DNA from 3 places in the Novosphingobium sp. TK71 genome. Region 1 is predicted to be linked to each of the others. Evidence: riboswitches for the same ligand, from Rfam matches in the RefSeq annotation. Region 1 holds a riboswitch; each other region holds the start of a gene.
The links. Region 1 has a riboswitch for cobalamin ahead of cobW (cobalamin biosynthesis protein CobW). Riboswitches for the same ligand answer to the same signal wherever they lie in the genome.
Positions count from the first base shown of each region.

Region 2: linked by a shared signal. The riboswitch ahead of ACXJ16_RS22110 (DUF1852 domain-containing protein) and the one ahead of cobW (cobalamin biosynthesis protein CobW) in region 1 are both predicted to bind cobalamin.
Region 3: linked by a shared signal. The riboswitch ahead of ACXJ16_RS15630 (TonB-dependent receptor plug domain-containing protein) and the one ahead of cobW (cobalamin biosynthesis protein CobW) in region 1 are both predicted to bind cobalamin.

Region 1 covers NZ_JBSZKA010000001.1:784,761-795,138, forward strand. The annotation lists gene bluB (5,6-dimethylbenzimidazole synthase) at 1-559, opposite strand, end outside; gene cobO (cob(I)yrinic acid a,c-diamide adenosyltransferase) at 562-1,167, opposite strand; gene cobN (cobaltochelatase subunit CobN) at 1,170-4,892, opposite strand; gene cobW (cobalamin biosynthesis protein CobW) at 4,892-5,953, opposite strand; cobalamin riboswitch at 6,144-6,396, opposite strand; gene ACXJ16_RS19760 (histidine phosphatase family protein) at 6,432-7,025, opposite strand; gene ACXJ16_RS19765 (CbtB domain-containing protein) at 7,240-7,449, shown strand; gene ACXJ16_RS19770 (CbtA family protein) at 7,459-8,259, shown strand; gene ACXJ16_RS19775 (MarR family winged helix-turn-helix transcriptional regulator) at 8,287-8,772, opposite strand; gene ACXJ16_RS19780 (FAD-binding monooxygenase) at 8,849-10,378, opposite strand, start outside.
Region 2 covers NZ_JBSZKA010000001.1:1,376,501-1,386,878, reverse strand. The annotation lists gene prpF (2-methylaconitate cis-trans isomerase PrpF) at 1-840, opposite strand, end outside; gene acnD (Fe/S-dependent 2-methylisocitrate dehydratase AcnD) at 840-3,458, opposite strand; cobalamin riboswitch at 3,640-3,863, shown strand; gene ACXJ16_RS22110 (DUF1852 domain-containing protein) at 4,268-5,254, shown strand; gene ACXJ16_RS22105 (methionine synthase) at 5,284-6,315, shown strand; gene ACXJ16_RS22100 (sigma-70 family RNA polymerase sigma factor) at 6,731-7,240, shown strand; gene ACXJ16_RS22095 (FecR family protein) at 7,237-8,187, shown strand; gene ACXJ16_RS22090 (TonB-dependent receptor) at 8,265-10,378, shown strand, end outside.
Region 3 covers NZ_CM143962.1:3,297,568-3,307,945, forward strand. The annotation lists gene ACXJ16_RS15615 (FAD binding domain-containing protein) at 1-216, shown strand, start outside; gene paoC (aldehyde oxidoreductase molybdenum-binding subunit PaoC) at 213-2,411, shown strand; gene ACXJ16_RS15625 (cobyrinic acid a,c-diamide synthase CobB) at 2,408-3,688, opposite strand; cobalamin riboswitch at 3,845-4,036, shown strand; gene ACXJ16_RS15630 (TonB-dependent receptor plug domain-containing protein) at 4,202-6,139, shown strand; gene ACXJ16_RS15635 (DUF1636 domain-containing protein) at 6,139-6,546, shown strand; gene cobT (nicotinate-nucleotide--dimethylbenzimidazole phosphoribosyltransferase) at 6,543-7,589, shown strand; gene ACXJ16_RS15645 (histidine phosphatase family protein) at 7,586-8,167, shown strand; gene ACXJ16_RS15650 (adenosylcobinamide-GDP ribazoletransferase) at 8,164-8,913, shown strand; gene ACXJ16_RS15655 (threonine-phosphate decarboxylase) at 8,910-9,881, shown strand; gene cbiB (adenosylcobinamide-phosphate synthase CbiB) at 9,878-10,378, shown strand, end outside.

The DNA of each region.
Region 1 (10,378 bases):
CCTCGGGGTGGCCCAGGCACAGCAATGCGATGAAACGCCAGCGCGGCGGCACGCCCAGGAGCGCGGTGACGAAATCGGGCTCGACGATGGAGATCCAGCCCAGCCCCAGCCCTTTCGCCCGTGCCGCCAGCCAAAGCGTATGGACGGCGAGCACCACCGAATAGGCCCGCGTCTCCGGCATTGTCGCCGCGCCGAGGCCGCCGCCCTCAGCGGCTCCTTCGTCGCAGAATACCGCAATGATCTCCGGTGCCTCGCGCAGACCGTGGAGCTTGAGCGAGGCATAGGCGGCACGCCGCGCGGGGTCTGCCAGGCCCGATCCGGCGGCGGCCTTTTCGGTATCGGCGTGCTCCGCCAGTGTTTCGCGCAAGTCCGCCGAGCGGACGCGCACGAACCGCCAGGGCTGCGAGTTGCCCACCGACGGGGCAAGCTGCGCCGCCGCCAGCAGTTCGGCCACCACGCTTTCGCCCAGCGGGTCCCTGCGGAAATGGCGGATATCACGCCGCCATGCCAGCAGCTCGCCCAGCTGCTCCCGGAATTCGGAGCCGAAGCGCGGCGGCATCTTCAGAATTCGATGCCGGCCTGCGCCTTCACGCCCGAACGGAACGGATGCTTCACCAGCGTCATCTCGGTCACGAGATCAGCGGCTTCCATCAGCGCTTCGGGGGCGTTGCGGCCGGTGACGAGCACATGCTTCATCTCGCCGCGCGCGGTCAGCACGTCCAGCACTTCGTCCAGCGGCAAATAGTCATAGCGCAGCACGATATTGAGTTCGTCCGCCAGCACCATGTCATAGGCCGGATCGGCGACCATCCGCTTCACTTCCTCCCACGCCTCGCGCGAGAGTTCGATGTCGCGGGCGCGGTCCTGCGTGTTCCAGGTGAAGCCTTCGCCCATCGGCTTGAATTCGACCTGATCGGGGAAGGCATCGAAGACGACCTTCTCGCCGGTGGTCATCGCGCCTTTCACGAACTGGACGACGCCCACTTTCTTGCCGTGGCCGATGGCGCGCACCACCATGCCGAGCGCGGCGGTCGTCTTGCCCTTGCCCTTGCCGGTGTGGACGATCAGCAGGCCCTTTTCGACCGTCTTTCCGGCCATGATCTTGTCATGCGCGGCCTGCTTCTTCTTCATCTTCTCGGCGTGCTGTTCGTCGCTGCGTTGCACCATGGTCATGCTCCTGAGAGGGCCGCGAGCGTCAGGCCCGCGCTGTTCGATCGGGGTTTCCAGAGGCCGCGCTCGAGCGCCTCGGCAAGGCGTGCGGCGGTTTCGCGCAAGGCGGCGGGATTGGCCTGCGCCATGAAATCACGCACCGCCTCGTCCTCGATGAAGGCGGCGTGGACGGCGTCGAAATGATGGTCCTTCACCGCGTGGGTCGTGGCGGCAAAGGCGAAGAGGTAGTCGACCGAGGCGGCGATCTCGAACGCGCCCTTGTAGCCGTGGCGCATGACGCCGGCGATCCACTTGGGATTGGTGACGCGCCCGCGCACGATGCGGCCGATTTCATCCTCCAGCGTGCGGACGACCGGGCGTTCCGGGCGGCTGTGATCGTTGTGGTAGCTGATCGGCGCGCGGCCTTTCAGATGCTCGACAGCGGCGGCGATGCCGCCTTCGAACTGGTAGTAATCGTCGCTGTCGAGCAGGTCGTGCTCGCGATTATCCTGGTTCTGGACCACGGCATCGACCGAGGCGAGGCGATTGGCGAACAACTGGCGCTCGGCATCACCCTCCACGCCGCCGCCATAGGCGTAACTGCCCCAGTCGAGATAGACATCGGCCAGATCGCTACGTTCGTGCCAGATCTTCTCGTCGATCATGGCCTGAAGTCCGGCGCCGTAGGCACCCGGTTTCGATCCGAACACGCGCACACCAGCACGGCGGGTGGCCTGCGTTTCCGCCTCGCCGCTTTCGATGAGCCCCGCGGTTTCGGCGCGGTGGCGCTCGGCGGCGGGATTGTCGCCCAGCGGTTCGTCGAGCGCCATAACCGCGCGCGCGGCGCTGTCGATCAGGTCGATCTGTTCGGGGAAGGCGTCGCGGAAGAAGCCGGAGACGCGCAAGGTCACGTCCACGCGCGGGCGGCCGATTTCGGCCACGGTCATCACCTCGAAGCCGACCACGCGGCCTGAAGCCCAGTCCCAGCGCGGGCGCACGCCCATCAGCGCGAGGGCCTGCGCGATGTCGTCGCCGCCGGTGCGCATGTTGGCGGTGCCCCATGCGGAAAGCGCCATGGCCTTGGGGTATTCGCCCTCGCGCTGGAGGTAGTCTTCCACCAGCAGATCGGCGGACTTGCGGCCGAGTTCCCAGGCAACGGCGGTGGGCACGGCGCGGGTGTCGACCGAATAGAAGTTGCGCCCCGTGGGCAATACGTCAGGCCGCCCGCGCGTTGGCGCGCCGGAGGGGCCGGGCAGAACGAAGCGGCCGTTCAGACCGGCCAGCAGGGCCTCGGCCTCGCGTGGGCCGCACAGGTCAATGCGGGGGGCGAGGTCGGTGCGGATGGCGTGAAGGACGGCGGCGGTTTCGCTGCCGAGGTTGCCGCTGGGCGTATCGACCATTTCGGCTGCCAGCAGTTCGAGCCGCTCGACGGTATCGCCATGCGTGCGCCAAGGCTCGCCCGAAATCGCCGCCAGCGCTTCAGGCCGAGCGCCGTCCCAGCGATCGCCCATGCGGCAATCGAGCGGATCGAAGTCCAAGCCTAAGTCGATAGCCATCGCGCGCAAGAGCGAGGCCTGTCCGGCATGGTCATAGCCGCGCGGGGTGCGCGCGAGCGCGACCAGCAGGTCGCGCCGCAGGCGGCCTTCGGGCGACTGCGTGAAGACATGCAGACCGTCGCGAATCTGCAATTCCTTCAGTTCGCACAAGTAGTTGTCGATGGCTGAAAGCGCGTCGTCATCGTCTCCGCTGGCCCCGGCATCGCGGTCGAGACCGTGGCTGCGCGCCAGATCGAGAATGTCCCGTCGCAAGCGGTCGAGACGGCGCGGGTCCATGCCGGCGGCGAGGTAATATTCGTCCACCAGCGCCTCAAGCTGCTTGAGCGGGCCATAGGTCTCGGCGCGGGTCAGCGGCGGGGTGAGGTGGTCGATCACCACCGCGCCGATCCGGCGTTTGGCCTGCGTGCCTTCGCCGGGGTCGTTGACGATGAAGGGGTAGAGCTGCGGCAGCGGCCCGGCGCAGATCTCCGGGAAGCACTCGCGCGAGAGCGATATGGCCTTGCCGGGCAGCCATTCCAGATTGCCGTGCTTGCCGACATGAACCACCGCCTGCGCGCCGAAGTCCTGCGCCAGCCAGACGTGGAAGGCGAGGTAGGCGTGCGGCGGCGGCAGGGCCGGATCGTGATAGCTGGCCTTGGGATCGATGTTATAGCCGCGCGCGGGCTGCACGGCGACGGCGAGATTGCCGAAACGGTGGACCGGCAGGCGGAATGCGCCGTCCCGCACGAAGGGGTCGGCGGATGGCGCGCCCCAGCGCTCGACCATGGCCTTGCGCGCGTTTTCGGGCACCATTGCGAAGGCGGATTCGTAGGCCGAAAGCGGTAGCGAAACTTCGCCCGCGCGTTCCAGCGATGTCAGATCGTTGGTCACGCCGCCGGTCATCACGCGCATCAGCGCGGCGCCGTCCTTTGGCGCTTCGCCTGTATCATAGCCCGCCTCGGACAGGGCAGCGATGATCGCGGCCGTGCTGGCGGGGGTATCGAGGCCCACGCCATTGCCGATGCGTCCATCGCGGTTGGGGTAGTTCGCCAGCACCAGCGCCACACGGCGCCCGGCGGACGGGGTGCGGCGCAGGCTCGCCCAGTTGGCGGCGAGATCGGCGACGAAGGCCACCCGGTCCGGTGCGACGCGCGGGACGACGATGCCGCACTGGGTCACGTCGTCGAAGCGCTCGGCGGCCTTGAAGGCGACGGCGCGGGTGAAAATGCGGCCGTCCACTTCGGGCAGCGCCACATTCATCGCAAGGTCGCGCGGGCCAAGGCCGCGTGCGGCGCTCTGCCACTCGCTTTCCAGGACACCCGCAAAGGCGACTTGCAGGATCGGGCAGTCCGCCTTTTCGAGAATGCCCGGCTTGCGATCGTCACCTGCGGAGGAGGAGGCGAAGCTGGTGGCATTGACGATCACATCGGGCGCGATCTCGCCCAGCAATCCGCCCAGCCAGTCCACCGCGAAAGGTTCCCGCAAGGCGCGGACGTGAACGGCGGCGACGTTGAAGCCGCGCTCCTGCAGCGCTACGATCATCGCGTCCACGGCGTCCAGCGTGCCCGCGATCATCAGCGCGCGGTAGAACACCAGCAGGGCGAGCGGGCGGCCTTCGGTCCAGCCTGCCTGCACTTCGGCAAGCCCGGCGCGCTCGGTGCCTGCAAGGTAGAGCCCGGCATCTGCCACGGGCACCGGATCGTCCGGTTCGCCTGCGTCATGGCCGATGGTCCGCGCGGCGGTGCGCAGGAACGAGAGGGCATTGGCCATGCCGCCCTGCCGGAGATAGTCGCGCATCCGCTCGCGGACCTCGGCGGGCAAGGTGGAGGCGCGGTCGAGTGCGGGATCGGCCTCGCGCCCATCGGCGATGGCGGCGAAGGCAATGCCGTTCTCCCGCGCGACACGGGCGATCTCGTCGATCCCGTAGCCCCAGTAGCTCTTGCCGCCGAGCAGGATCACGCAGACGAATCGGGCCTTCGCGATCACTTTCTCGACATAGAGGTCTATCGAGTAGGGATGGCGCAGTTGCAGCAGATTGGCGAGGCGAACGCTCGGCCCACCTTCCGGCAAACGCGCCGCCGCGCCCGCGAGGCAGGCGAGTTCGCTGTCCGCCACGGTGAGGATCACCATGTCGCCGGGAGACTGGTCGAGGTCGATCGCCTCCTCGCCGTTGGAGATCGTCCCCGGCGTGGCGGACAGCAGGTGCATCAGGCGTCTGCTGTAGTGGCCACAGGGCCGAGAACCCCGGCAAGCCCTGCTTCGATGGCGGTGCGGTCCAGCCCCTTCTGGCCGATGACGACAAGCTGGGTGCGGCGCAGTTCCTGCGGCAGCCAGGCGCGGTCGTAGAAGTGCTGGATGCGCGGACCGACGGCCTGCACGACAAGGCGGCTCGGCTTGCCGCCGACCGCGACCATGCCTTTCACGCGCAGAATGTCGTACTCTGCGATCAGGCCGTTCAAACGGGCGAGAAGAGCGTCGAGATCGGCCACATCGCCGCCGGAGACGACGAAGCTGTCGAAGTCGTCATGGTCGTGATCCTCGTCCAGCCCGTCGATGTGCGAGGGGCGGGAATCGAGATCGTCCTCGGCCGCGGCAGTGATACCCAGCAGCGCGGCGATGTCGACGGCGCCGTGATCGGCGCGCACGATCTTCACGCCGGGGCGCGTTTCGGCCAGCACCAGCGTTTCGACATGGGCAAGGGCATCGGCATCGACGAGGTCGGTCTTGTTGAGCACGACCATGTCGGCGCAGCCCAGCTGTTCCTCGAACAGTTCTTCCAGCGGGCTTTCGTGGTCCAGCATCGGATCCGCCGCGCGGGCCGCCGCCAGCGCGGCCTCATCGGTGGCGAAACGGCCCGCTGCAACGGCATCGGCGTCGATCAGGGCAACCACGCCGTCAACGGTGGCGCGGGTGCGGATGTCGGGCCACTGGAAGGCCTTCACCAGCGGCTTGGGCAGGGCAAGGCCGCTGGTCTCGATGATGATGTGATCGGGCTTGTTCTCGCGGTCCAGCAGCTTCTGCATGGTCGGCAGGAAATCGTCGGCGACGGTGCAGCAGATGCAGCCGTTGGCCAGTTCGACGATATCGTCTTCCGGGCAGGCTTCGTCGTTGCAGCCCTTCACCAGTTCGCCGTCCACGCCGACATCGCCGAATTCGTTGATGATGAGGGCAAGGCGGCGGCCCTTGGCGTTTTGCAGCAGGTGGCGGATCAGCGTGGTCTTGCCGGCGCCGAGGAAGCCGGTGATGACGGTGGTGGGAACTTTGCTCATGTATCGTCTCCCGCGCGCCAGCGACCTGAAGCGGCGGGGCTTTCCGCCGCGACCTGCGACGATTCCGGCGTGCCGCGTCGGACCGGCGCACGGGCGCCCGACGCGATATGCCGCTGCGGCCCCGGCCGCATGCATCACGTCGCTCAGACGGAAGAGTTACCGTGCCTTGGCCATCCCCTGGACCCGGGCAAGAGCGACATCGACGCAGGCAGGTTTCCTGGCTCGCGGGTCAGGGCGTGATGCACGGCCTTCCCAGGCCTCGCAGGATTTAGCGTCCGGCCCAGTGGCTGCGTCGGGAAGCGATTGTCCCGCCGCGAATGTGCATCGCGCTCACCGCTTACAGTTGCAGGGACAGCCCCGGAATCGAGCAAACTCTTTCGAGCAAAACTCTACCGGGTTCCCGTATTAAGCCCCTTGCGGGGCACCGGCGCGATCTTTGCCCGCGGCGTCCTGAAGGGCGAAACGGGCCCTGCGGCGATTAGCCGGGCAGGCCGCTGCCCGCAAGCCCCCCGGCAAGGCCAAGCGATTGCAGCCGCCACCTGCCGCTGAACGAAAACACGGTATGCGAAAGCGGCGCGATGTCTATCGCGAGCGTGGTGGAAAGCGGCAGGCAGAGCGCATGGGAAAGCGCCGCGCGCACGATCATCGGGTGCGTGATCCCGCAGGCCGGGCCGTCGTGACGGGCGATCTCGTCCATCCAGCGGCCGATCCGCTGCCGGGCGGTTTCCATCGATTCTCCCCCCGGAGCGCCGCCGAGCGGGTCTGCGATCCATGCCGAGAACGCGCCGGGCTCGTCCTCGTGCACTTGCGCAAAGGCGCGGCCGGACCAGCGGCCATGATCGATATCGGCCAGCGCGGGTTCCGTCCGCCCGGTAATCCCCATCGCCCCTGCGGTCTCGGCAGCGGCGAGGGCGGGGCTGGTGAAGGTGCTATCGCGGAAGCGATCGTTCAGCGCGGTGCGCGCCGCATCGCGCAGCCCGCCCTCGTCCAGCGATTCTTCAGGCCCTGCAAAGCCGCCGTGACGGGCCGGGGCCGTGGCGGCGATGCAGATCAGCAGGAGGGTCGTCGCCAAGGCCTGAATTCCATCGAGGTCGTTGACGCCGCCGGTAACCCGGTCCTAAGGGAAGGCGTCGAGGATTGAAGAAGCCGGTGGAATTCCGGCGCGGTCGCGCCACTGTAATCGAACGGGAACTTCCCCGTCGAGAGCCAGACCTTCCGCCTTGGCACAGATTTTCCGGGGACGCGCAATCCCGCCAAGGAGCATGAGCATGGCTGTTTCCGCCGCAATTTTCGATGACACCTTCATTCCGGTCGAAGGCGGCAGCGCCATCCCGATCGAGGACATCGCTCCCTGGGCCGTGCTGGGCACGCTGCTGGCCCTTATCTTCCTCTATTTCGTGAGCACCGAACAGGGCGCTTTCTCCCTGTTCCAGGGCATGTACGTTCACGAATTCGTCCACGACGGCCGGCACCTCCTCGGTTTTCCCTGCCACTGAGGTAACGTCATGACCCGTCAATTGCTTTGGCGCGGAATGCTTGCCGGCATTCTGGGCGCGCTTCTGGCCACGCTTTTCGCACGCGGTTTCGCGGAACCGCAGATCGATCTCGCGATCGGTTACGAGGAAGATCATGCGGCCCACGGCCCTCTGCCCGATTACCCGGCGCCCGATCACCCGGCACCCGATCATGCCGGAATGGCGATGGCATCTGCCCCGCTCGCACACCCGCATCCGGCGGACGAAGAGGAACTCGTCAGCCGCGATACCCAGAAGGGGGCCGGCCTCGTTACTGCGCTCGCGCTTTACGGCGCGGCGGTGGGGGGCATCTTCTCGCTGGTCTTCGCATACGGCTATGGCAGGATGGGCCATCTCGGCCCGCGCAGCTTCGCACTGCTTCTGGCGGCGCTGACTTTCGTGCTGGTGGTGGTGGTTCCCGCGATCAAATATCCGCAGACCCCGCCGGCCGTGGGCAAGCACGAGACGGTGGCGCTGCGCACGGCTGCCTATTTCGGCATGATCGCGCTGTCGCTCGGCGCGGCCGTGGTTGCCGGGCGCCTTCGCGGCAGGCTGGCGCGGCCGGGCAGGGGCTTCGATGCCACCCTGCTGGCTTTCGTCGTCTATCTGGGGATGGTCGGCCTCGGCCAGTTCCTGCTTCCCGCGATCAACGAAGTGCCTGCCGATTTCCCGGCGGTATTGCTCTGGAACTTCCGGCTCGCCTCGATGGGAACGCAGCTCGTGCTGTGGGCCACCATCGGACTGGCTTTCGGACTATGGGCGGAACGCGTGCTCAGGCGCCAGTCGGCCTGAGCACGGCCTGCCTCCCGGAAGGCTTGCTCACTCGCTCCGGTTGCCTGCCCCCGTGGGCGCCGGGCGCAGCGGCGCGCGGCTCAGCTCGTTACCGGCGCGCGTGGTCTTCTTCAGAAGTTTCAGGAAGATATCCTGTTCTTCTGATGTGAGATGAGAGACGATGTCGTCCTGCACCTGGTCCACCCATGGCGTTGCCGCGGCCAGAGCCTCGCCGCCCTGCCGGCTCAGCATCAGCACGCGGGCGCGGCGGTCGGTCGGGCTGACCTCGCGTTCGACCAGCCCTTTCTGCACGAGCCGGTCGATCACGCCGCCGATCGTCACCCGGTCATAGGCGATCATGCCCGCCAGCGTCTGCTGGTCCAGCCCCGGATGATCGCGCAGGGTCAGCATCGCCGCATATTGGACCGAGGTCAGGTCAAGCCCGGCCTCGGTCATGCGCGATGTGAAGCGCGCCACGGAAATCTGCTGAAGGCGGCGGATCAGGTGGCCGGGCATGGTCTCGAGGTCGCTCATGACAGCCACCTAGCTTGATAACGCCCGCCTGCTCAAGCCTCCCGTGTGCTGCCATGGCCGACCTCGGCCGGAAGGTTCAGCCCGCCGGTTCGGGAATGCGGGCGGCGGTCAGGTTGGCGGCGAAGTAGGCGGCCAGTTCCCGCGTGCCGTCAAGCGGAAGCACCTGTGCGATGTACTGGTCCGGGCGGACCACGATCATGCAGCCTTCCTCCCGGTTCACGCCGCGCATGTCGTAGATGTCGCCCGCGCCCGGATCGGCGCAGAACGCCTTTTCGTAATCGCGCAGGCCCAGTTCGCCCTTGCGCGGCCAGAGCAGCCCGGGAAGCTCGTCCATCGACAGCGACCGGTGCGATTGCTGGAATACCGCCCGCAAGTCGAACAGGGCGTCGGCATCGGCGCCCTTCGGCGTGTGGCGAAGCAGAGGCGAGGCTGGGTCGGTTTCCAGCGTGCGGCACAGCCGGGCAAGGCGGGAGCCGGGCTGGAGACCGTCATCGCCCGCGAAGAGGTAGATCCGCCAGCGCCCGTCCGCCTCGGCGGCGTGCCCGAGGTGCATCGGCTTTGCATCGGCAAGGCGCACGACGGGCGCCGAATGGAAGCGCATCCCGACCCTGAAACCTTCCGCAAGGTGCTGGTGCTCGCCGCTTCCGGTCAAGGCGGAGCGGCGATACTGCGTGGCGGTTCCTGCCGTGAAGCGACCCTGCTTCACGAAATAGCGCTGGAATTCGGCGGGATCGACACCGTCCTCGTCCTCGGCGGTTTTCGGCTTCGCACTGAACATCGCGGCGAATTCGCGGTCGAAATCGATCAGCTCCTGCGCGATCGTCTGCCGCTCGGCCGAATAGCTGTGCAGCAGTTCCGGCCCGGCCTGGCCGCGCAGCACGGCAGCAAGCTTCCAGCCGAGGTTGAAGGCGTCCTGCATGGACACGTTCATGCCCTGTCCGGCCTTGGGGCTGTGCGTGTGGCAGGCATCGCCCGCGATGAAGACGCGGGGGAGGCGGCGCTGCTCCGCTCCGGCGGGCACATCGTCGAACTTGTCGCAAAGGCGCTGGCCGATCTCGTAGACGGACCACCACGCCACTTCCTTCACGTCGAGCACGTAAGGATGGAGGATGCGCCGGGCGGCGTCGATGAGCTGTTCGCGCGTGATGTTCCGCGCCGCCACCCGCTCGTCCCGGCCGAGCTTGTCCAGTTCGATGTAGAGACGCACCAGATAGCCGCCTTCGCGCGGGATGATGAGGATGTTGCCCTCGTTCGCGGAATGGATCGCGCTCTTGAGGCGGATATCGGGAAAATCGCTGTAGGCGAGCACATCCATGACGCCCCAGGCCTGGTTGGCGGATTCCCCGATCAGTTCGCGGCCGATCGCCCGGCGGACCTGGCTGCGGGCGCCGTCGCAGCCCACGACATAGCGCGCCCGCACCAGTTCGGTGCCTTCCTCTCCCTCGGCCCCCACGCGCCGCAGCCTTGCGAGGACCGGCTCGGCCGGGTCTTCCGGTATGGTCAGGTCCGCCACTTCCATGGCGTAGTCCGGAACAAGGCGGGTTGGCGCATTGCGCATCGCTTCAAGGTAGAAGTCATGGACGCGGGCCTGATTGAGGATGACGTG
Region 2 (10,378 bases), 590 kb from region 1:
CTTGGGCGTATGCTGACGCTTCGCCGCTTCCTCGGGCGTCTTGATCAAGCCCATCTTCAAGGCACCAATGGTGCGTAGTGCCTCGAAGCGGGATAGCGCTGCGGCATCGCCGTTGATTGCGTCGCGCAGTTCGGTGCCGGTGTAGCCGATGTCCTCGGCGTCGACGAAGATCGTCGGAATACCAGCGTTGATAAGCGTGGCCTTGAGCTTGCCGCCCGCCACACGAGCGTCCGGAACGTCGAGTTCGTCGACAAGATTGCCGGTCGGGAACATCGCCCCACCGTCCGCATCATCTTCGGCGGGATCGAGGAATTCGAGCACGATCTCGGCGGCGGGAAAAGTCACGCCGTCGAGTTCGAAGTCACCGGTTTCCTGCACTTTGCCAAGCGCGACCGGGACATGGGCGATGATGGTCTTGCCGATATTGGCCTGCCAAATGCGTACCGTGCGCGTGCCGGACGGGGCACCGTCATCGGCGACGGCATCGACGTATCCGGCATGGATTGCGAAAGCCCCGGCGGCGGTCGAAAGGTTGCCGCAGTTACCCGACCAGTCGACGAAGTCGGCATCGATTGAGATCTGGCCGTAGAGGTAGTCCACATCATGCCCTTCGCGACTACTGGGCGAGAGGATCACGCACTTGCTGGTGCTGGAGGTCGCGCCGCCCATGCCGTCGATCTGCGCGCCGTAGGGATCAGGGCTACCGATCACGCGTTGGAACAGGCGGTCGCGCGCCTTGCCGGGCTGGCGACAGCTCTCGGGCAGGTCTTCGAGGCGGAAGAACACGCCCTTGCTGGTGCCGCCGCGCATGTAGGTGGCAGGGATGGCGATCTGGCTCATCACGCGGCCTCCGTTTCCGAGGCGAGGAAGTCTGCTGCAAAGCGCTGCAACACGCCGCCCGCCTCGTAGATCGAGACTTCTTCCGCTGTATCGAGGCGGCAGATGACCGGCACGCGCTTGAGCACGCCGTCCGATTGTCGGACGATCAGCATCAACTCGCCGCCGGGCTTGCGTTCGCCCTCGACACTGTAGGTTTCGGTGCCGTCGAGGCGCAGTGTCAGGCGTGTGGTGCCCGGCTTGAACTCGAGGGGGAGCACGCCCATGCCGATGAGGTTGGTGCGGTGGATGCGCTCGAAGCCTTCGGCAACGATCGCTTCCACACCGGCAAGCCGCACGCCCTTGGCTGCCCAGTCGCGCGAGGATCCCTGGCCGTAATCGGCGCCGGCGATGATGATCAGGGGCTGGCGGCGATCGAGGTAAGTCTCGATCGCTTCCCACATGCGCATGACGGTTCCGTCGGGCTCAAGCCGGGTCAGCGAGCCTTTCTTTACCGAACCGTCCACGACGACCATCTCGTTGACGAGCTGCGGGTTCGCGAATGTTGCGCGCATGGCAGTCAGGTGGTCGCCGCGATGCGTGGCGTAGGAATTGAAGTCCTCTTCCGGCACGCCCATTTTCGTGAGGTATTCGCCCGCCGCCGAACTCGCGAGGATGGCGTTGGAGGGCGAGAGGTGGTCGGTGGTGATATTGTCCGGCAGGACCGCCAGTGGGCGCATGTCCTTCAGCGTGCGGGAGACTGCGGCAAGCGCGCCGACGCCTTCGGTATCCCAATAGGGCGGACGGCGGATGTAGGTGGATTGCGGGCGCCAGTCGTAGAGCGGGCTGGCTGCGCTTCGTCCCTGCGGCGCGAACATCGGGTCGTAGACCTCGCGGAACTGTGCGGGCTTCACCGAGGCGGAGACGATGGCATCGATTTCCTCGTCGCTGGGCCAGAGGTCCGCGAGACGAATATCCTTGCCGTTAGCCGTGCCCAGCACGTCGTTCTCGATGTCGAAGCGCATCGTGCCGGCCAGCGCATAGGCGACCACCAGCGGCGGCGAGGCGAGGAAGGCCTGCTTGGCGTAAGGGTGGATGCGTCCGTCGAAGTTACGGTTTCCGGAGAGGACAGCAGTGGCGTAGAGATCGCGCTCGATGATCTCCTGCTGGATTTCGGGATCGAGCGCGCCCGACATGCCGTTGCAGGTCGTGCAGGCATAGGCGACGATGCCGAAGCCGAGCTTTTCCAACTCGGGAAGGAGGCCCGCTTTCTCCAGATACAGCCGCGCGACCTTGGATCCGGGCGCGAAGGAGCTTTTGACCCAGGGCTTGCGGACAAGGCCCAGTGCATTGGCTTTCTTCGCAACGAGGCCAGCGGCGACGACATTGCGCGGGTTCGAGGTATTGGTGCAGCTGGTAATCGCCGCGATGATCACGGCGCCATCGGGCAGCAGGCCTTCGCGTTCCTGCGCGATCGCCTTGTCCAAATCGACGGCGATGCCGCGCTCCTCCAGCGCCGAGGTGGGCAAGCGGCGGTGTGGGTTGGAGGGCCCGGCCATGTTGCGGACGACGGTCGACAGGTCGAACTCCAGCACCCGCTCGTACTCGGCATTGCGCAGATCGTCGGCCCACAGGCCGGTGAGCTTCGCGTAGTCCTCGACGAGACGGACATGCGCGGGGTCACGGCCGGTCAGCAGCAGGTAATCGATCGTCTGGCTGTCGATATGGAACATCGCTGCCGTTGCGCCGTATTCCGGGCACATGTTGGAGATCGTGGCGCGATCGCCGATCAAAAGGCTGTCCGCGCCTTCCCCGTAGAACTCCAGCCAGGCGCCGACGACGCGGCTCTGGCGCAGGAACTCGGTGATCGCGAGGACAATGTCGGTGGCGGTGATGCCCGGCTTGCGGCGGCCGATAAGCTTCACGCCGATAATGTCCGGCAGCCGCATCATCGAGGCGCGGCCGAGCATGACCGTCTCTGCCTCCAGCCCGCCGACGCCGATGGCAATCACGCCGAGCGCATCGACATGCGGGGTGTGGCTGTCGGTGCCGACGCACGTGTCAGGGAAAGCGACGCCGCCCCGCACCTGGATGACCGGCGACATCTTCTCAAGGTTGATCTGGTGCATGATGCCGTTGCCGGCAGGGATCACATCGACGTTCTCGAAGGCGCTCTTGGTCCATTCGATGAAGTGGAAGCGGTCCTCGTTGCGGCGATCCTCAATGGCGCGGTTCTTGTCGAAGGCCTGGGCGTCGAAGCCGCCGAATTCGACCGCGAGCGAGTGATCGACGATGAGCTGGGTTGGCACCACAGGATTGACCTTGGCCGGATCGCCGCCCTGATCGGCAATGGCATCGCGCAGGCCTGCAAGATCAACAAGCGCGGTCTGACCGAGGATGTCATGGCAGACGACACGCGCGGGATACCATGGGAAGTCGAGATCCCGCTTGCGTCCGACGATCTGGATCAGCGCATCGTTCAGCAGTGCCGTGTCGCAGCGCCTTACAAGCTGTTCGGCAAGCACGCGCGAGACATAAGGCAGCGTGTCGTACGCGCCGGGGTGAATGGCGTCGATCGCGGCTCGGGTGTCGAAGTAATCGAGCTTTGTACCGGGCAGGGGTTTGCGGAAGACGGTGTTCATGCCGCCCTTATCCGCATGGTTCGCGGCCCGCGAAAATGGCTGAAAAGGCGAAGTTTTGCGGACTGGGCGCTGCAAATCTGCAAATTTTGCGAACCTTGCGGTTCCGGCGACGTGAGCTCAAATTCGGAAAATCATATAAAGATATCTTTATATCAGTCTTGACATTCGCCGCTTCTGGTGCTCTAACCAACGATGTCGAGGTTCCCCGCTTCAGGCATGACGGCGGGGCTAAGACGGGAAGCCGGTGGTGTTCGAAAGGACGGAATCCGGCGCTGCCCCCGCAACTGTAAGCGGCGAGCGGAAGTCCCAATTCGTGTCACTGGCTCTTCGCAATAGAGCCGGGAAGGCCGGGACTGAAGCGATGACCCGTGAGCCAGGAGACCTGCCTTCGGCGCCATAACTTTCCTCGGACGGGGGTTCCTCCGGTGGATCGCGCTTGAAGCGGGCTTCGTGGCATAGGCGCCATGCGGGTCTGTGCACCTCCTGCGCGCTCTTCATTCGGACCTTTCGCCCGGCAAATGCAGGTGATCGGTCGATGTTTCCAATTCTGTTCTGCTCCGTCCCGCACCGACGAATGCGTTGGCGCGCCGTGTCTGCGGGGCTGATCCCCGCCTGACGCGGCGCGCGCGCCAATCAGATTTTCCATTGCGAATGACCATGACGGACCGGCCACCACGCCGGCCCGAAGGAGATTTTGCGCGCCTGCAGCGGGCGCCAGATGCGGTCCTTTGCCGCGTTGGCACTGGCCGCGAACTGAAAACTGCAGACCCAATCCGAGCGGGCCGCCGCGCCATTCAGGACACAGAGCCATGAACAACCCAGACTTCCTATTCAGTATCAAGAGCATCTGCTTCGACGAGGATTATCGTCCTGCAGATAATACGCGCGTCACCACCAACTTTGCCAATCTGGCCAGAGGGGAAAGCCGTCAGGAAAACCTGCGCAAAGCCCTGGCCATGATCGACAATCGCTTCAACGCCTTGGCGCATTGGGATAATCCAGAAGGCGATCGTTATGCCGTCGCCCTGGATATCATCTCCGTTGAAATGAAGGTCGACGCCGCCGGTAGCGGTAACGCATTCCCGATGATCGAAATCCTCAAAACAAGCATTGTCGATAAGAAAACCGGCGAACGCAGCGAGGGCGTCGTCGGGAATAACTTCTCCTCATACGTGCGCGATTACGATTTCAGTGTTCTGCTACCAGAGCACAACAAGGGGAAATCGGCATTCGGCATTCCGGATGACTTCGGCGACTTGCACGGCAAGATCTTCAAGAGCTTTCTGCGTTCGGATGCCTACAAGGGGCACTTCAAAAAGCCGCCGGTGATTTGCCTGAGCGTCTCAAGCAGCAAGACCTATCGTCGCACCGAGAACGAGCACCCCATCCTGGGCGCCGAATACCAGCAAGACGAGTTCTCTTCGACCGATCGGTACTTCGCCAAAATGGGCCTGAAGGTTCGCTATTTCATGCCCCGAGATAGCGCCGCGCCGATGGCGTTCTACTTCGTCGGCGACTTGCTCGGCGACTATACCAACCTTGAGCTTATCAGCACCATCAGCACAATGGAAACGTTCCAGAAGATCTACCGGCCCGAGATTTACAACGCCAATTCTGCTGCGGGTAAGGTCTATCAGCCGAGCCTGAAGCATCAGGACTATTCGCTCACCCAGATTGTCTATGACCGGGAGGAGCGGAGCCGCCTTGCTATTGAGCAGGGTAAGTTCGCCGAAGAACAATTCATCAAACCACACCAAGCCATTCTCCAGCAATGGTCGGCCAATTGCGTCCTTTGATCAGTCAAGAAATCACAAGGTTATCCGATATGAAGAGACTGTTACCCACATCGACCGCCGGTAGCTTGCCCAAGCCATCCTGGCTCGCGCAGCCCGAGACGCTTTGGTCGCCATGGAAGCTGGAGGGCGAGGAACTGATCGCCGGCAAGCAGGATGCCTTGCGACTGGCGGTGGACGATCAACGGCAGGCGGGCATTGATATCGTCGGCGATGGTGAACAGACGCGCCAGCATTTCGTCACGACCTTCATCGAGCATCTTAGCGGTGTCGATTTCGAAAAGCGCGAAACCATGCGGATTCGCAATCGCTATGATGCGAGCGTGCCGACGGTTGTGGGCGCGGTAGCCCGCCCAAAGCCGGTATTCGTCGAAGATGCCAAATATCTGCGCACGCAGACCGATCAGCCGATCAAGTGGACACTTCCGGGCCCCATGACGATGATCGATACGCTTTACGATGCCCACTACAAAAGCCGCGAAAGGCTGGCCTCAGAATTTGCAAAGATCCTCAATCAGGAAGCGAAGGAACTGGAGGCCGCCGGCGTCGACATCATTCAGTTCGATGAGCCGGCGTTCAACGTGTTCTTCGATGAGGCCAATGACTGGGGCATCGCTACCTTGGAGAAGGCCGCCGAAGGGCTAAAGTGCGAAACGGCTGTGCACATCTGCTATGGCTATGGCATCAAGGCCAACACGGACTGGAAGAAGACGCTGGGATCCGAGTGGAGGCAGTACGAGCAGACCTTCCCCAATCTGCAGAAGTCCACGATCGATATCATCTCGCTGGAATGCCACCATTCCCACGTTCCGATGGACCTGATCGAGCTCATTCGCGGCAAGAAGGTGATGGTCGGGGCCATCGACGTCGCGTCCGACACGATTGAGACTCCGGAGGAAGTCGCAGAAACCCTTCGGCGAGCCCTCCAGTTTGTGGATGCCGAAAAGCTCTATCCTTCCACCAACTGCGGAATGGCTCCCCTGTCTCGCCGCTTGGCAAGAGGGAAGCTGAATGCCTTGGGCGCAGGCGCGGCAATCGTCCGAAAGGAGCTCCTGGGCAAGTAAGCTGCAGAACACGATATTCGAGATCGGTGGCGGAAGTTGGGCGGCCGACCGGGGCTGAGGACCCGGTGGCCAGCTTGGTAGCTGTTTCGGCCAGCCAATCTTGCGGATCGGCTTTCGGGATCTTCAAAATGGGCACTAGACGACCGACGTGGCAGCGCCAACGGACGGCGCGTTTGTTACTGCGTAGCGTCTGAAATCGACACTGTGACGCGGCGGAGCTGTCCGTCGCGAATATCTCAATGCTGGCCATCCATCGTCGTTAACGGTTCTGTGAATGTGGGGCGGCTATCAGGGTGTGAAAGCGAGTTGTTGAACGACGCTATGTCGGCGAAAGGTATAGAGCGGATGATTGGCCTGCGCATTTACACGCACAGGAGGTGTTGCGAATAAGTCGCAATATCGCTAGTTCATTCGAATGTCCGCGTCCGACACCATTGATGTTCGGCTTCTTTATGTGGAGCACGGCGACTGGCTGCGCAGCTGGTTGCGGCGCCATATCGGCATATCCCATCGCGCTGCGGACCTCGCGCAGGATGCTTTCTGCCGCATTCTCTCGCAACGGGAACTCCGACTGGAACAGCACCCGCGTCGATATCTCGCCACGGTAGCGCGCCGCCTGGTCATCGACGAAACACGTCGGGAACGCGCGGAGCGTTCTTTCCTTGAGGCGTGGAGTCTCCTGGTGGGGCAGCACTACGAACCCTCAGCGGCGGAAATGGCCGAGGCGATCGAGGAGCTCGCGGCGATAGCGCGATTGCTGGACGAACTGCCAGCCAAACCGCGACGCGCGTTTCTGCTTCATCGTCTGGATGGCCTTAAATATCGGGAGATCGCCGCCGAAATGGGGGTCTCGACCAGCATGGTCAAACAATATGTCTCAAGGGCTCATGCGCATTGCTATGCAGCCGCATGGCTTGCGACTTGAGCGAGCAAGCTTCCGGAACCGTCATCGAGCAGGCCGCCTGGTGGCAGACCCAACTCGCCGACGACGAACTGCCCGAGCACGAGCGGGAAGCCTTCGCGGCGTGGATCGACGCATCCCCCGAACACCGGCTGACTTTCGAGCGCATGTCCGTTCTGGCTGATCGCATCGAGGGGCGCTCGGATATCCATCGGCAGGCGATCCGCTCGCTTGCGAAGACGCATCGTTCGCGCCTGGTGGGCGGTGTGCTGACCGTTGCACTTCTTCTGGGCGTCGGGCCCCTGACTCTGCGACAAACCCCGGTACGCATCTGGATGGCCGACTATCGCACCGCAACGGGTGAACAGCGCTCGGTAAAGCTGGCAGACGGTAGCCAACTGCAACTAGACACCGACACCGCAGCCAATGTCGACATCGCCGGAACACCGCGCAATGTTGAGTTGTTGCAGGGCGCAGTCTTCGTTGAAGTGGCGCATGTGCCGGGCCGTCCTTTCGAGGTTCGCACCCGCGACGGTTCGGCACGCGCACTGGGCACGGCCTATTCGGTCCGCAAGGAACGGGACGGCACCGTTGTGGCCGTGGAACAGTCGCAAGTCGAAGCCTGCACGCCGGAAAGGCACCAGTGCCTCATACTGCACCCGGGCCAGCAGGCGCGTCTGTCGCCAACCGGGATCGAGCGGCTGGCACCCGTCGATCCCGACAGTCTGCGCGCCCGGGCCGAAGGCTTGCTCACGGTGGAGGACGCCCCGCTTGCCGAAGTGCTGGGAGAACTGAACCGCTATCGCCGGACGTCGATCCGGTTTGCACCGGAGGCGATCGCGGACCTGCGTATTACCGGCGTTTTCCCGCTGCGAGACAGCGATGAGGCGCTGGCCACCATCGCTAACTCCATGCCCGTACTGATCGACCGCGCCGATCCCGAGCATCCGGTCGTGCGGCGCGCGCGCTGATTTTTTCGCACAATCCGCTGTCCCTTTTTCCTGTTGCTCCGTCCGGGAGGGTGAAGATGCATCCAACAGGAGGAAGAATGCCCGTTTCCAAAGAACGGTCGCTTCGGCGAACCGCGATAGCCCTGCTTGCCCTGACACCCGTTTCGATGACGAGCGTACCTGCAATGGCGCAGGTTACCGCCGAACAGAACTACGATATCGCGGGAGGCTCGCTCGGGGCGGTGCTCAACCGGTTTGCGCGTGCCAGCCATATCGGCCTGTCCGTCAATGCCGATCTCACGCGCGGGCGGCACAGCAAGGGCGTGCGCGGCGTCCGCCGTCCCGATCAGGCGATTGCGATCATCCTTGAGGGAACGGACCTCAGGGCGCGGTCCGACAGCCGGGGCGGCTTCATCATCGAGCAGGTGCCCTCAGCGGCAGTTTCGGCGTCCTCCGCCCCTCGGCAGGCCGAGCAACGGGCCTCCCGCCGCCGCGCCGGCCCCGAACAGTCTCAGCCGGTTGCCGACGATATCGTCGTCACGGCTGCGCGCACCATTCTGCCCGCCAATGCCCTGCCGCTCACCGTCGACATCATCGGCAGTGAGGATCTTTCCACTCAGGTCGCGATCAGCGGCTCTACCGTGGATGCTGTCTCAGCGCTCGTTCCGTCCTTCTCACCCACCCGTCAGAAGCTGACCGGCAATGGCGAAACCCTACGCGGACGCTCGCCGCTCTATGCTATCAACGGCATTCCGCAGACCTCGCCGATCCGCGACGGATCCCGCGACGGCTATAACATTGATCCATTCTTCATTGATCGCGTGGAACTGATCTACGGATCGAACGCCTTGCAGGGTATCGGCGCGACCGGTGGCATCGTGAACCAAGTCGTGGTGGAGGCCCCCAAGCAGGATGGCGTGAGCGGCCGGGTACTCGTGCAGGGCACTGCGGATGACGGTTTTACGGGAGACAGCCTTGGCACCAAGCTTGCCGGTTTGGTGAGCTACCGCGCGGGCATCTTCGATGCGACTGTCGGCGGTGCCTTCGAAAAGCGCGGTGCGTTTCGGGATGGCAAGGGCCGCCGGATCGGCGTCGATAACACCCAAGGCGAAATCCAGGATTCGAACAGTTGGTCGCTGTTCGGCCGCTTCGGCGTGCAGCTGGGTGAAACGACCCGGCTCGATTTGATCGCCAACCGATACGAACTGAAGGGCAACGGCAATTTCGTCGTGCTCGCCGGTAATCGAACCACCGGCATACCCACCAGCAGCATCCGGGGCGAGATCGAGGGCGAAACGACCTCGAACCGCTATGAAACGCTATCCCTGTCGCTAACGGATACCGATCTGGCCGGCGGCAACCTGATCGCCCAGCTCTACGTCAACCGGTCGCGCGAGATTTTTGGCGGCGATCGCTCCTCCACCTATCAGGATTTGAATCTGGGGCCGGCGGGAACCGTGTTCGACCAGTCCGCCAACCGATCCCGCAAGATTGGGGCCCGGGTCAGTTACGAACGCGCCATTCCCGGCATTCCCGGCCTTAGCAGCACCGTCGGCCTTGATGTACTGGCCGACCGGACCGAACAGTCACTGATCCAGACCGGACGGGTATGGGTGCCGCCAACGGATTTCCGCAGCATTGCGCCGTTCGCGCAGGCTAACCTTGCCCTGTTCGACAATGTCGTCCGGCTGGCCGGCGGTGTCCGCTACGAAGATGTCCGGCTGAAAGTCGATGATTTCGTCACGCTGGCTTCCTACGGCTCCCGCAGCGTGAACGGCGGCACGCCCTCGTTTCATGATGCTCTGTTCAATGGCGGCGTTGTTGTGGAACCGGTTGCCGGCATCCGCCTCTACGCGAGCTATGCCGAAGGATACACGGTTCCCGACGTCGGCCGTATCCTGCGCTCGATCCGGATCGACGGCGTGGACGTGGACGACTATCTCGATCTGAAGCCCGTCGTGTCCAACAACCGGGAAGTCGGGGTGGAGATCAAACGCGGCCCGCTGAATGCCAGTGCCACCTATTTCTGGTCATCCAGCAAGCTAGGTCAGCTGCTTGTGCCGGTCAGCGGCATCCAGCTCTACGAGGTGGAGCGCCAGCGGGTCGAGATCGAGGGGCTAGAACTCAACGCCACCGTCCGCACCCCGCTGCGGGGGCTGGACGTAAGCGTTGGCTATGCCCATCTGTCCGGCCGTAGCGACAGCGATGGCGA
Region 3 (10,378 bases), on a different replicon from region 1:
GCGGTGCTGAAAGCGGACGGCAGCGGCCGGGTCGCCTTCGGCGGCGTTGCGCCGAAGCCGTGGCGGGTGGAGGCTGCCGATGCGCAATTGCCTGCCGGTGCCGGCGCGGCGGCACGCGCGGCTTTCGCAGGCGCTCGCCCCACGCACGAGAACGCTTTCAAGATCACGCTGGCCGAGCGCACGCTGGCGGCTCTCATCGCGGAGAACAGGGCATGAAGTTCGAAACGCCCGCAGGCACCAATCCCATCGATGCGATGAAGGTGATCGGCAAGGCCGTCGACCGCGTGGACGGCAGGCTCAAGACCACCGGACAGGCGCCCTATGCCTATGAGCACCGGGAGGTGCCGGGCAAGCCCGCCTATGGCTTCGTGATCGGTGCCGGGATCGCCAAGGGCCGTATCGCCACGTTCAACGCGGACGATGCGCGGCGGATGCCGGGCGTTCTGGCCATCGTGTCGGCGGAGAACGCGCAGCCGCTGGGCAAGGGCAGCATGAACACCGCCAAGCTGCTGGGCGGGCCCAATATCGATCATTACCACCAGGCCCTTGCCGTGGTGGTGGCGGAAAGCTTCGAACAGGCGCGCTCTGCCGCCAATGCGGTGCGGATCACGTATGAGCGCGCGGCGGGACGCTTCGATCTCGCCAAGGAGAAGCCGGGCGCCCAGCCGCTGACCGGCAACGATGCCGATACCCACACCGGAGACTTCGCGGGTGCTTTCGCCGCGGCTCCCGTGCAGATCGACCAGACCTACACCACGCCCGATCACAACCACGCGATGATGGAGCCGTTTGCCACGATCGCCTGGTGGGAAGGCGATGCGCTCACGCTCTGGACCTCGAACCAGATGATCGCCTGGAACAAGCGGGAACTGGCGGCGACGTTCAAGATGCCGCCGGAGAAGGTGCGCGTGATGTCTCCCTATGTCGGCGGCGGCTTTGGCGGAAAGCTGTTCCTGCGCGCCGATGCGGTGATGGCCGCGCTGGGCGCCAAGGCTTGCGGAAGGCCGGTTAAGATCGCCTTGCCGCGCCCGTTCATGGTCAACAATGCCACGCACCGTCCGGCGACGATCCAGCGTATCCGCCTCGGCGCGACGAAGGACGGCAAGCTGACCGCCATCGGCCACGAAAGCTGGTCCGGCGATCTGCCCGGCGGCGGGCCGGAAGGGGCGACGCAGCAGACCAAGCTGCTCTACGCCGGTGCGAACCGCCTCACCGCCCTGCGGCTGGCCGAACTCGACCTGCCCGAAGGCAATGCCATGCGCGCGCCGGGCGAGGCGCCGGGGCTCATGGCGCTGGAGATCGCGGTGGACGAGATGGCCGAGAAACTGGGTATGGACCCGGTGAAGTTCCGCGTGCTCAACGATACGCAGGTCGATCCCGAGCATCCCGAGCGGCCGTTCTCGCAGCGCAACCTGGTGCGCTGCCTCGAGGACGGCGCGCGGCGTTTCGGCTGGGACCGGCGCAGCGCCAGACCGGCGCAAGTGCGTGACGGGCGCTGGCTCGTCGGGCTCGGCGTGGCGGCGGCGTTCCGCAACAACATCAACATGACTTCGGCGGCGCGCGTGCGCCTGTCGGGTGACGGCATGGTCACGGTGGAGACCGACATGACCGACATCGGCACCGGCTCCTACACCATCATCGCCCAGACCGCGGCGGAGATGATGGGCCTGCCGGTGGAGAAAGTGCGCGTGAAGCTGGGCGATTCCTCGTTCCCGGCCTCGGCGGGCTCGGGCGGGCAATGGGGCGCCAACAGCGCGACTTCGGGGGTCTACGCGGCCTGCGCGAAGCTGCGCGAGATGGCGGCGCAGCAACTCGGCATGGACCCGCAGGCGGCCGAATTCGCCGATGGCGAGATTCGCGCGGGCAACCGTTCGGCACGGCTGGCCGATGCCGCGAAATCGGGCGAACTCGTTGCCGAAGAGACGATGCAGTGGGGCGATCTCGCCAAGAAGTTCCAGCAATCGACCTTCGGCGCGCACTTCGTGGAAGCGGCAGTGGATTCCTATACCGGCGAAGTCCGCGTGCGGCGGATGCTGGCGGTCTGCGCGGCCGGGCGCATCCTCAACCCCAAGACCGCGCGCAGCCAGGTGATCGGCGCGATGACCATGGGCGTGGGCGGCGCGTTGATGGAGGAACTGGCGGTGGACAAGCGTTTCGGCTTCTTCGTCAACCACGACCTTGCCGGATACGAAGTGCCGGTCCACGCCGACATCCCGCATCAGGAAGTGGTGTTCCTGGACGAGGCGGACGACAAGGTCTCGCCGATGAAGGCCAAGGGCGTGGGCGAACTCGGGCTTTGCGGCGTGGGGGCGGCAGTGGCCAACGCGGTCTACAACGCGACGGGCGTCCGCATTCGCGATTATCCGATCACGCTGGACAAGCACCTCGCGAAGCTGCCGGCGATTGCCTAGCCGAAAAGTGCCGCGATCAGTTCCGGCGCCGACGGAAAATAGAAGTGCATGTAGCTCGCAGTGAGCGAGCCCTGCCGGAAAATCCGCTCGCCCTTGCGCCCGTCCGGCGTGCGGGCGAGCGCTGCGGGTTCAAGGCCGGTTTCCAGCCTGGAGTAATGGAACGTGTGGCCGCGGACTGCGTGGCCGCCGAGTTCGGCTTCCTGCATGCCCAGTGCGGCAAGCCGGGGCTGCATCCTGGCCTGCGCAGGCAGCAGGCCCAGCATCGGCGCACTCGTGCCTGATGCGTCCTCCAGCCGTTCGCAGGCGTAGAGCATGCCGCCGCACTCGGCGAGGATCGGGCGTTCGGCCAGGAAATGCTCCCGTATGGCCCCGATCATCGTCCGGTTCGCGGTGAGCGCGCAGAGGTGAAGTTCGGGATAGCCGCCGGGCAGCCAGAGCGCGTCGCATTCCGGCAGCGCCGTGTCGCGCAGGGGCGAGAAGAATGACAGCCGGGCGCCCGCGCTTTCGAGAAAGGCGAGGTTGGCCGGGTAGATGAACCCGAACGCCTCGTCCCGGGCCACGGCGATGCGCCGGCCCGCCAGCGAGGGCGGCGGAGCGGCGCAGCGGGGCGCGGCCGGAAAGGACACCGGTTCCGGCAGCCACAGGGCGCTTTCGGGCAGGAGATCGGCGGCGCGGTCTATCCGCGCTTCGATATCGGGGACTTCACCGGCCTGCACCAGTCCGAGATGACGTTCGGGCAGGCCGGCACCCTCGTCGCGCCGCATCGCGCCGAGCCATTGCACGCCTTCCTTCAGGCCGCGTTCCAGCAGTTCGGCATGGCGTTCGCTGCCCACGCGGTTGGCGAGCACGGCGGCGAGGGTCACATCGTCGCGGTAAGTCGCCAGACCGTGGACGAGCGCGCCGAAGGTCTGCGCCATGGAGGAACCATCCATCACCGCCATCACCGGCAGGCCGAAATGCCGGGCGAGGTCGGCGGAGGACGGGGTGCCGTCGAACAGGCCCATCACCCCTTCGACAAGGATCAGGTCGGCCTCCAGCGCTGCTTCGTGCAGCAGCGCGCGGCACTGGTCTTCGCCGCACATGAACAGGTCCAGCTGGTGGACGGGCGCGCCACTGGCGATCTCGTGGACCATCGGGTCGAGGAAGTCCGGCCCGCACTTGAACACCCGCACCCGGCGCCCGGCACGGACATGGCGGCGGGCGAGGGCGGCAGTCACCAGCGTCTTGCCCTGTCCCGAGGACGGCGCGGCGACGAGCAGGGCGGGGCAGGCGGTCATCGGGCAGCCACCGCGCGGAGGCACGGATATCGCCCGGACGGAAAGGCTCGGCAGTGGTGCATGATGGTTCGGTTCCCCCCTTCCGGCGGCCGGACCTATGGCACTTCGCAAGGCTGCGCAAGCAGCGCGCTCTTGCACGCCGGACCGCCACCCGATAGGGCCGCCGCTGCGACAGGTTCCCCGCGAGGGGATCAAAAGGGAACGCGGGTTCAAGACCCGGGCTGCCCCTGCAACTGTAAGCGGAGAGCCGTGCGGCCATTTCGCCATTGGGGGTGCAAATCCCTGAGAAGGCGGCCGAAACGGCATTGACCCGTGAGCCAGGAGACCTGCCTGCCGCAGTCGTTCTTCGACCGGACAGGGTGAGCCGGGCGAACGGGGCTATCCTCGCGCAACGACAGCCACTGCCGTGCCGGCTCCCGGCGCGAAAGGGCCTGTCGTCGCCTGCCGAACGACTGCCGCCTTTCGCGCGAGTGCCGACCCGGCCGGGTTCGACGCTCGCTTGAAGGATATGCCGTGAACTGCCGAATACCCGCCGCCAGCACCCTTGCTCTTGCGCTGGCCTGTCACCCTCTCCCGGCGCTGGCCGAGGCGGCCGATGCCGCGTCCTCCGGCGAGCGCATCGTCGTTACCGCGCTGCGCACGCCGGTTGCGGCCGACCGGGTGGCCGACACCGTCACCGTGCTGGACGAGGCGCAGATCGTTGCCGCCCAGCCCATTGCACTGACCGACGCGCTGCTGCGCACGCCAGGCATCAGCCTGTCGCGCAACGGTGGCTACGGCACCACCACCTCGCTGCGCATTCGCGGCGCCGATGCCGGGCAGGGCGTCATGGTGATCGACGGGATGCGCCTGTCCGATGCCTCCTCGACGGCAGGGGGATACGGTTTCGCCAACCTGTTCGTCGACGATATCGACCGCATCGAGATATTGCGCGGGCCGCAGTCTATCCTGTGGGGCAGCGATGCCATCGGCGGGGTCGTCAATGTCAGCACCCGCCGTCCCACCGAGCCGCTGGAAGGCAGCTTCGCGCTGGAGGCCGGAACCCACGATACCGTTTCGGCCCGCGCCGGGGTGGGAGGCACCTCCGAGGCGATCGACTGGCGGATTTCCGCCTCCCGCTTCACCACCGACGGCATCTCGGCCCGCTCCAACGGCACCGAGGACGATGGCTACCGGCGCAGTTCCGCAAGCGGCACCATGACCTTCCGCGTCGCGCCGGGCGTCTCGCTGGACCTGCGCGGCTACTGGTCGGATTCGAAGAACGATTTCGACGGCACCTCGGGCGATTCACGGGCCTATGGCCGGACCGGGGAATGGTCGGGCTATGCCGGGCTCAATTTCGAACTGGCGGGCGGCAGGCTGGCCAACCGCGTCGCCCTGCTCCAGACCGAGACCGACCGCGAGAACTACGACCCCGCGCGGACGATCCGCCCCATCACCTTCGACGCCCATGGCCGGGTGCGCCGCTTCGAGTACCAGGGCACTTACGCGTTCTCGGACAAGGTGCAGGCCGTGTTCGGCGCCGAGCGCGAGGAGCAGCGGATGACCACCGCCTCGCCCTCCAACAGCACGGCGGCCTATGTTCTCACGCCCACCACGGCGGATACGGACAGCGTCTACGGCGAACTGCGCCTGACACCGCTGGCCGGGCTGACGCTCAACGGGGGCGCGCGCTACGATCACCAGTCGCGCTTCGGCGGCAGCACGGTGTTCAGCGCGGGCGCGGTCTATACGCCCAACGCCGGCGCCACGGTGCTGCGCGCCAGCTATGACGAGGGTTTCAAGGCGCCCTCGCTCTATCAGCTGTTCAGCCTCTATGGCGCGGCGGATCTCAGGCCCGAGAAGGCCCGGGGCTGGGAAGTGGGCGCGGAACAGGGTTTCGGCGAAGTGCTGCGCCTTTCCGCGACTTGGTTCGAGCGGGACACCGACAACCTGATCGATTTCGCCTATTGCCCGACCAGCGGCGCCCTGCCGGACGTGTGCTACGTTCCCGGCACCACGACATCGCGCTTCGGCTATTACGCCAACGTCAAGGCGAGCCACGCGCGCGGGCTGGAACTGGCGGCTTCGGCCAGATGGGGCATCCTCTTCGCCCAGGGCAACTACAGCTTGATAGAGGCAGAGGACCGCACAGCGGGCAGCAGCACTTACGGCCGCCAGCTCCAGCGCGTGCCCCGGCACCTCGCCAATGCCGAGGCCGGCGTGGACCTGCCGCAGGGCCTGCGCGCCAGCGTTGCCGCGCGCTATTCGGGCGAGAGCTACAACGCCGCCACCGGCACCGCCATGCTCGGCGACTACTGGCTGGTGGACCTGCGCGCGCAGTGGCAGGCCAGGGAAGGCCTGATTCTTCAAGGACGTATCGAAAACGTGGGCAACGAGAATTATGAGACCGTGAGCGGCTACGGCACGCTCGGCCGCACCTTGTACCTCGGGCTGAGGAGCCGGTTCTGATGCTGCGCCCCGTCGAACCCGGTCCCGCCGTGCTGGTGTGCAGCACATGCCGCCACTCCGCCGAGGCACGCGATGACGAAAACGGCCAGCGCGGCGGTGCGCTGCTGGCCGAGGCCATGCGCGACGTGCAGGCAGCGGAGCCCGACCTGCAGGGCGTTGCCGTTCACGAGATGCCCTGCCTCTTCGCCTGCCAGCGCCATTGCACCGTGGCGATCCGGGCGCCGGGCAAGCTCGGCTATGTGCTGGGTGACTTCGCGCCGGACGAGCAGGCTGCCCGTGCGATCCTCGAATATGCCGTGCGCCATGCCGCCAGCGAGGAAGGCCAGGTGCCTTATCGGGAGTGGCCGCAGGGCGTGAAAGGCCACTTCATCACCCGCACCCCGCCTGAAGGTTTCATCTGCTCATGATCCGTTTCGCCGATCCTGCCGCCTTCGCGGCGTCACTCGCCCGGCTTCCCGCGCCCGATGCGGCGGCTACCGAGGCCGCCCGCGCGCGCCAGTCGGAACTGACCAAGCCGCTGGGCTCGCTCGGCCGGCTGGAGGAGATCGCGGTGTTCATGGCCGGCTGGCAGGGCCGGGAACGTCCGCGCGCCGATCTGATCCGCGCCGTGATCTTCGCAGGCAACCACGGCGTCGCCGCACGCGGGGTGAGCGCCTATCCGCCCGAAGTGACGGTGCAGATGGTCGCCAACTTCCGAGCCGGAGGCGCGGCGATCAATGCGCTGACCGCGGCCTGCGGGGCCGAACTTGCGGTGGTTCCGCTCGATCTCGACCGACCGACCGGCGACATCACCTGCCTGCCCGCCATGAGCGAGGGGGATTGCCTGGCCGCGCTCAACGCCGGTGCGGCTGCGGTAGCGGCGGATACCGAACTGCTGTTCGTGGGAGAGATGGGCATCGGCAACACCACGCCTGCCGCCGCGCTCGCCGCGCAGGTCTTCGGGGGCGAGGCGGCGGACTGGATCGGGCGAGGCACCGGGCTCGACGATGACGGGCTGGCGCGCAAGGCGGCGGCGGTGGCGGCCACGCTTTCGCTGCACGGCCGGCATTGCGGCACCGCCTTCGAGACCCTGCGCCGTCTCGGCGGACGGGAGATCGCCGCCATGGCGGGCGCGGTGCTGGCGGCGCGGCACTTGCGGGTGCCGGTCCTGCTCGACGGGTTCATCACTTGCGCGGCGATGGCGCCGCTGCTCGCCGACAATGACGCGTTTCTGGCGCACTGCCTTGCCGCGCACTGTTCGGCGGAAGCGGGCCATGCCCGCCTGCTCGATCGTTTCGGCCTCGATCCGCTGCTTCAACTGGGCATGAGGTTGGGCGAAGGCTCGGGCGCGGCGGTGGCGGCGCAGATCGTGCGTTCGGCGATCGCCGCGCACAATGGCATGGCGACGTTCGCCGAAGCGGCGGTTGCGGGCAAGAATGCGGGCAGGGACGCGGAAACGGCGCAGGCGTGAGCGGGATCCTCGTCCACCTGATGCGGCATGGGGCGCCGCAGGAGCCGGGCCTGCTGCTCGGCCACCGCGACGATGCGCCGACCCCGGCGGGCGTGGCGCGCTGCGTCACGCGTTCGGGCGGGCTGGCGTTCGATCGGGTGATCTCTTCGGACTTGCGCCGGTCCAGCATTCCTGCCGCGCAGATCGCGGTCAGCCGCCGCCTGCCGCACGAACGCGATCCGCGCTGGCGCGAGATCGATTTCGGTGAATGGGACGGCCTTGCCCCCCAGCAGCTCGATCCGGCGGTGCAGGCGCGGTTCTGGGACGATCCGGAAGCCCATGCCCCGCCCGGCGGCGAGCGCTGGTCGCAGCTTTGTGCCCGCGTCGGCGAGGCGCTGACCGGGATCGACGGCGCCAGCCTGATCCTCACGCATGGCGGCGCCATGCGGGCGGCTCTTTCGGTGCTTTTCGGGTTCGACCATCGGCAGGTCTGGGCATTCGAACTGCCCTATGGCGCGCTCGTCAGCCTGCGCATCTGGCCGGGGGAGAACCTGCCCGCCGCGCAGATCATCACGCTCGACAGCGGCAAGCCGGCATGAGGGGGCTGGTCCTCGCGCTCCAGTTCCTGACCCGGCTGCCGCTTCCGGCGGTCCAGGCCGATGCCGGTGATTTCGCGCGGTCCATGCGCTGGTTCCCGGTGGCGGGGCTGGCGGTCGGCGCGGCGGTGGCGGCGGCGTGGCGGCTGGGCATGTACACCGGCGACACCTGGCTGGCGGCGCTGTTCGGCCTGGCCGGCTGGGCCGCGATAACCGGCGCGCTCCATCTCGACGGCCTTGGTGACGTTGCCGACGGCGCGGGCGCAGCGCACAAGGACCGGGCGCGCATTTCCGCCGTGATGGCGGACCCTCATGTCGGCAGCTTCGCGGTGGTCGCGGTGGTGCTCCAGCTGCTTACCAAGCTGGTCCTGCTTCACGCGCTGGCGGCAGGGCACATGGCGGGGCAGATGACGGGGCAGGTGGGCGGAGCGGTGTGGGCGCTGGTGCTTGTCCCGCCGCTTGCGCGTATCGCACCGCTGGTGTGGACGCTCACGCTGCCGCCGCTGCACGAAGGGCTCGGCAGCCGGTTTCGCAGCGCCGTCGGCTGGGGGCATGTCATCGGCTGGAGCGTGGCGGCATTGGCCGCCGGGCTGCTGGTCGCGCCCGCACTGCTGGCGGTGTTCCTGGCGGTTCCGGCGTGGGGCTGGTGGCTGAAACGCCGGATCGGCGGCATTTCCGGGGACGGGCACGGGGCCGGGATCGAAGTGGTGGAAACCGCCTTGCTCCTCGCACTGGTGGTGGTGCGATGAGCGGCGCCTTCATGTTCCACGGCGGCCGGGTGAGCGAGGCCGCCAGGCTCTACGGCGGCGCGCCGGAGGACTGGCTGGACCTTTCCACGGGCCTCAATCCATCGCCCTGGCCCGCGCAGGCCCCGGTAGACTGGACCGCCTTGCCCGATCCCGATGCGCTGGCCCGCCTCGAAGCTGCCGCCGCCCGCCATTTCGGCGTGGAGCCCGGCCTGTGCTGTGCGGTGCCGGGCAGCGAAACCGCGCTGCGCCTGCTCGGAAAGGCGCTGGCGCTGCCGGGCCGGGCGCTGGTTCCGGCCTATCGTACGCACAAGGAGGCGTTCTTCCCGTCGCGTCCGGCACACTTCGGCGAAGTGCCACGGGGGCAGGAAGTCTTCGTCATGGCCAATCCGAACAACCCTGACGGCGTGCTGCGCGCGCCCGAAGCGGTCATCGAATGGGCGAGGCACATCCACGAGGCGGGCGGATTCCTGATCGTGGACGAGGCTTTCGCGGATTGTCAGCCCGAGGCCAGCGTAGCCGGCGCGGTGGCACCCGGCTTCAGGATGATCGTGCTGCGCTCGTTCGGGAAGTTCTTCGGGCTTGCGGGATTGCGGCTCGGCTTCGTGCTCGGCCCGCCCGCGCTCATGATGCTGCTGCGCCAGATGCTGGGTAGCTGGCCGGTGCATTCGGCCGCGCTGGCGCTGGGCGAGGCGGCCTATGGCGACAGTGCGTGGATTGCCGAGACGCGGCGCCAGCTTCCGGTCCGCGCCGCGGCGCTCGATACGGTGCTGCGCCGTCACGGCCTTTCGCCCGAGGGTGACTGCCCGCTATTCCGGCTGGTGACGGGATGCGAGGGCAAGGCGCTGTTCGAGCGGCTTGCCCGTGCGCGCATTCTCGTGCGGCCCTTCGCGGAACATCCCGACTGGGTGCGGCTGGGCGTGCCCGCCGATCCCGCCGCGCTTGACCGGCTTGGCGAGGCGCTGGCGTGATCGAGCCGGTCGCCTTTGCGGCCATGGTGCTGGAAGGCGGGCTGGGCTGGCCGGGGTGGATCTACGGCCTGATCGGCCATCCCGTGGGCCTTTTCGCAAGGGTCATCACCGGCTGCGAGCGGAAGCTGAACCGGGCGGACTGGTCCGACATGGCGCGCCGGATCGCTGGGCTTGCGGCGATGCTCGGCCTGATCGGCATGGTATGGGCGGGCACCGCGTTCGTCGTCTGGATCGTGCGCGGCATGGCGGGCGACTGGGCCTGGCTGCTGCTGGCTATCCTCGCATGGCCGGCACTTGCAGCGCGCAGTCTTGACGATCACGTTCGCCCGGTTCTCTCCGCGCTGGAGGCAGGGGATCTGGCCGAGGCCCGCCATGCGGTCGGCATGATCGTCGGCCGTGATACCGCAGGGCTCGACGAGGCGGGCGTGGTTCGCGCCGCGATCGAGAGCCTTGCCGAGAGTTTCTGCGACGGTGTGGCCGCGCCGCTGTTCTGGCTG